Regions from separate parts of the Salinicola sp. MH3R3-1 genome, predicted to be linked through region 2. Evidence: predicted binding sites of a transcription regulator. Region 2 holds the regulator's gene; the other holds the start of a gene.
What was found. Region 2 encodes FliA, which starts transcription of late flagellar genes. Its sites were predicted from a motif close to CTAAAGTTNNNNNNNNNNCNGCCGATA; they were not measured.

Region 1 (2,401 bases), on a different contig from region 2:
CCTGCTGCATGGCGGTCTGCGTACGCCCGGATTCGTGCCGAACGCTTCGGAACGCGCCTCGGCCGGCTTCGAGTCCGACGCACTCGGCTCGGCGGCGACTGCCGCGAACTCCACACCTTCAGCGTCGGCGACGAGCGAATCCGACGATCGCCCGGCTCACGTTCGCGCTTTCCTGGACAGTCTGGCCGGGCCCGCCCAGCAGGCCGAGCAGTCATCGGGTGTGCCCGCCGAGCTGATCCTCGCTCAGGCCGCACTCGAAACCGGCTGGGGCCAGCGAGAGATCCCCACCGCCAATGGCGGCAACAGTCATAACCTTTTCGGCATCAAGGCCGGCCAGTCCTGGCAGGGCGCCACCACCGAGATCACCACCACCGAGTATGTCGCCGGGCGGCCGATCAAGATGGCCGATCGCTTCCGGGTCTATGACTCCTATGCCGAGGCGTTCGCCGATTACGCCAAGCTGATTGGTGACAATCCGCGTTATCAGGGCGTGGTCGCGGCGGCGTCGCCCGACGTGGCAGCGCAGGCATTGCAGCAGGGCGGCTATGCCACCGATCCGCGTTACGCCGACAAACTTCGCGGGATCATGGCGCAGCTGGGTACGCTCGAATCCTCGGCAGGTAGCGATCGGTTGGCCGCGTCCAGCCGCGTCAATAACCCTTTCGGCCCCGACGCACTGCCCACTGCCATCTTCTGATCGGCGGTAACAATTCGTTGCGAAATCACGCCTTGGAAGGTTCAAGAAGTGACGGGCGCCGCCGATAAAAATCATGACCTTGCATGGACATCGCCCGGATTGACTCGGCGTTTCACGGGAAAGCGATATGAGCCTGTATTCGATTGGCCTTAGTGGTTTGAGCGCGGCGCAGAACGCGCTGTCGACCACCAGCAATAACATCAGCAACGTCTATACCGACGGCTACAGCCGCCAGTTGACGCTGCTGGGACAGAATGGCAGTGGCGATGCGGCCGGCGGTTCCGGTGTCAGCGTCGACGGCATTCAACGTCAGTACAATGGCTATATCAGCTCGCAGCTCAATCAGGTCAACAGCCAGCAGTCGGCGCTGGAAACCTATCAAAGCCAGGTCAACCAGGTCGACGACCTGTTGGCAGATAGCGATTCCGGTCTGACCACGCTGATGCAGGGCTTCTTTTCCAGCGTCGAGGATCTGACCGGCGCGCCTGCGGATGCGGCGGCGCGAGAGGGCGTGTTGGGCAGCTCGCGCAGCATGGTGGCTCAGTTTCGCGCCTATGACAGCTATCTTGGCGATATGCGCGAGGGCATCAATGGCCAGATCGGCGACGTGGTCACCCAGGTCAACAACCTGAGCGATCAGATCGCCGGTCTCAACAAGCAGGTCACGCTGGCGCGGGCGCGAAGCGGCGAAGAGCCCAACGCGCTGCTGGACCAGCGCGACAAGCTGGTCAGCGACCTCGGCGAGCTGGTCGATGTCAACGTCCAGGTCCAGGATGGCTCGACCTATCAGGTGTCGCTGTCCAACGGGATGCCGCTGGTCGCCGGTAACAAGTCGTTCGATCTCGTCGCGGTCAAGAACAGCGATGACCCCTCCAGCGTCACGATCGCCTACGAGGATGGCGCCGGCTCGCAGTCGCCGCTCAAGGAGTCGGTCATCAAGGGTGGCGAGCTGGGCGGGATGATGAGCTTTCGCCGCGAAACGCTGGATAACGCCCAGAACCAGCTCGGCCAGTTGGCGGTGACCCTGGCATCAAGTTTCAACGCGCAGCATGAAGCCGGCGTCGATCTCAACGGTGATGAGGGCGAGGCGTTCTTCGATATCGGCAGTCCCACCATCGTCAGCCGTTCGACCAATAACGGCAGTGGTTCGATGTCCGCCGAATATGGCGATATCAGCCAACTGACATCGGATGATTATCGCCTGACCTATCAGGCCAATGGCTCCTACTCGGTCGAAAATCTGAGTAGCGGCGATACCAGTACTGTCTCTCCAGAGGATGGCACGTTATCCGTTGGCGGGGTAACGCTGACACTCGAGGGTAACCCGGCCGAGGGGGATGTCTTCACGCTGCAGCCCACCCGCAACGCGGCCGCCGGATTCGATGTGGCGTTGAGCGATACCAGCAAGATCGCCGCCGCCGATGGTGACAGCGGTGGCAGCGGCGACAACCGCAACGCCTTGGCGCTGCTGGACCTGCAGAATCAGAAGCTGGTGGGTGGCAGTGCCACGCTCAGCGGCGGCTATGCCGCGATGGTCAGCGATGTCGGCAACCGTGCCGCGATCACCCAGGCCAACCTCACCACGCAAGAGGGGCTGAGCGATCAGCTCTACGCCTATCAGCAGGCCGACTCCGGCGTGAATCTGGACGAGGAGTACGCCAACCTGATGCAGTATCAGCAGTACTACTCGGCCAACGCCAAGAT
Region 2 (2,401 bases):
CCGCCAAATCAAGTCGTTGGTGGTGCTTTCCCAGGCCGAGATTCCCGACGATCGCAACCTGCGGGTCACCACGACCATCGGCACGGCGCCGTGATCCGGGGTAAACCGTCTTTCAGGGTTTGGCCTTTGAGTGCCATGGCGCTGATGGCGATCCTCATGGTGGGGTGGGACGTGCCAGTCTGGGCGGCCGACGGCTCGTGGGTCGTGAAGATCCCGCGTCAGACGGTGTTTGTCTCCGATCGGCCGATGGAGAGCGAGCCAATCCAGCCGCTGACGGCGATGAACGGTGCCGAAATTGCGGGGGTTCGCTGGACGTTTCGGACCAGCGTGTCGGCACCGGGGCTCAAGCTATGGCTGTGTCAGGCCGATCGGTGTCAGCGGCTGACCCGGAATCGCGGCGAAACCCAGCACTTTTCGGGTCGCTCCGCGGCGGCCCCATTCCGGTTGCGATTTCAATGGTCCCCCGATTCGCACCATGGCACCAGACTGGTGATATCCGACGCGCAGCTGATCGTCGACTATCGGCAGTGACAATACGACGAGCTGACGGCAGTGGAAATGGCGGTAACGCCACGGCCAAACAGTCGAAATAGCCACCTGAAGGCGGGCAGTTTGCGCGCTCGGGGTGACGATCACACGGCATAATGAAAGCCTGGGTCAGGCATTCCATGACCGTAGGTGTTTTGCACGAGGCCATTCGATGTATACCGCACAGGGCAAAATCGATCAGACGGCACTGATTGAGCAGTACATGCCGATGGTAAGGCGCCATGCGCTCTCCCTTCAGGTACGCCTACCGGCCAGCGTCGAACTCGATGATCTCATCCAGGCCGGTATGCTGGGCCTGCTGGACGCCCTGGGGCGCTACGACGACTCGCATGGGGCCAGCTTCTCGACTTACGCCAATCAGCGGATCCGCGGAGCGATGATCGACGAGCTGCGCAGCCGGGACTGGATGCCACGTAGCGTGCGGCGCAGTGCACGGGCGCTGGATCAGGCCGTGCGCCGGTTGGAGCAGCAGCTGGGCCGGGCGCCGGACGAGCGGGAAATCGCCCGGGAAATGGGCGTTTCGAGTGACGATTATCATCGGCTGCTGGCGGATGCCAACAACGGCTTTCTGCTGGCTTACGACGAGAGCGACAACGAGAACGGCATTGCCACGGTCGCCGAATCAAGCTCGCCGTCGCCGCTTGCGGCACTTCTCGATTCGGATAATCGCGCCAGCGTGATGGCGGCAATCGATGCCTTGCCGGAGCGGGAAAAGCTGCTGTTGGGGCTCTACTATCAGGAAGAGCTCAACCTCAAGGAAATCGGTGCGGTGCTCGGCGTCAGTGAATCCCGCGTCTGCCAGCTGCACAGTCAGGCAGTGGCCCGTCTGCGAAGCCGTCTGAATCCCTGATCATCACCTGATACGAAAACGCCGCTCGAACCGGCCGCCTGACGCGGACCTGGCCGGATCGAGCGGCGTTTTTGCGTACCGGGATCACTCGGTGATCGACGCCGTCGTCGACGCCGTCGTCGAGGCCGTGCGGATCTCATCGGCTACCTGCTGGCCCACCTGATCCCAGACGGCGCCTAACGTGCGCACCAACGCCGGATAACCGTCGTCGCTCAAGGGTTGCGTGACGTCGAAGTGGTGCTGTGCCACCAGCCGATTGCCGTTATGCAGCTGCCACTCTCCCGAGGCCACGGCCTGGCCATCGTAGCGCCCCTGGAACTGGTCGACGCTCAGCGTCAGGCGCTGTGCATCGGAACCACTCTGCGCCGCGCTCAGCACGGTCATGCCGGGTAGATTGGCCGTCAACGACTGGCGCAGGCGCCGCGTCAACTGGTGGCTCAGTTCTTCTGCCCACAGGTTCTGGTTGGCCGCGGCGAGCTCGATATCGCTGATCTGCATCACGATGCCCTCCTGATCGAGGTAGCTTGCCACCTCGACCGGGCTTACCGCCAACTGTCGAATGTCTGCTGTCGTTCTCGCCTCTGTCGTCGACGATGACTGCGCGCCATCGGCCTCCGGCAGGGTAAAACGATTGGTCGGCGTGGATTGCACGGCGCAGCCCGTCAGCACGACGGTGGATAGGGCTACGGCGGACAGCGCCAGCAGGGTGGTGGCGCCGAAACGGCGCCAGCGAGGCAGAGTGGTCGTCATCATTGGGGAGCCCTCGGCACGGGATCGGTTTTGACTTCGCGGTCGAAAATCAGCGCGTTGGGTTTCTCGCTCAAGGTCTTGGCGACCGGCTGGAGATCTCGCATCAGGACCTCCAGCTGTTTGAGCGTGTCGTTCAACTGACGATAACCGGAAGAACCGGAAGAGAAGCCGTCGAGCGTACCCTGCAGTTCCTTCAGCGTGTCGTTGATATTGCTCGGCAGCTGCTGGGTGGCCGGATCGGAAACGATGCCG

Region 1: a site for FliA is predicted at 738-764, ahead of flgK (flagellar hook-associated protein FlgK). Genes of this name have one in related genera too.

Annotation. Positions count from the first base shown of each region.
Region 1 covers NZ_MSDP01000015.1:109,361-111,761, reverse strand. The annotation lists gene flgJ (flagellar assembly peptidoglycan hydrolase FlgJ) at 1-697, shown strand, start outside; gene flgK (flagellar hook-associated protein FlgK) at 825-2,401, shown strand, end outside.
Region 2 covers NZ_MSDP01000011.1:163,760-166,160, forward strand. The annotation lists gene flhA (flagellar biosynthesis protein FlhA) at 1-94, shown strand, start outside; gene BTW08_RS08475 (flagellar protein FlhE) at 136-531, shown strand; gene BTW08_RS08480 (RNA polymerase sigma factor FliA) at 701-1,399, shown strand; gene BTW08_RS08485 (ABC-type transport auxiliary lipoprotein family protein) at 1,484-2,152, opposite strand; gene pqiB (intermembrane transport protein PqiB) at 2,149-2,401, opposite strand, start outside.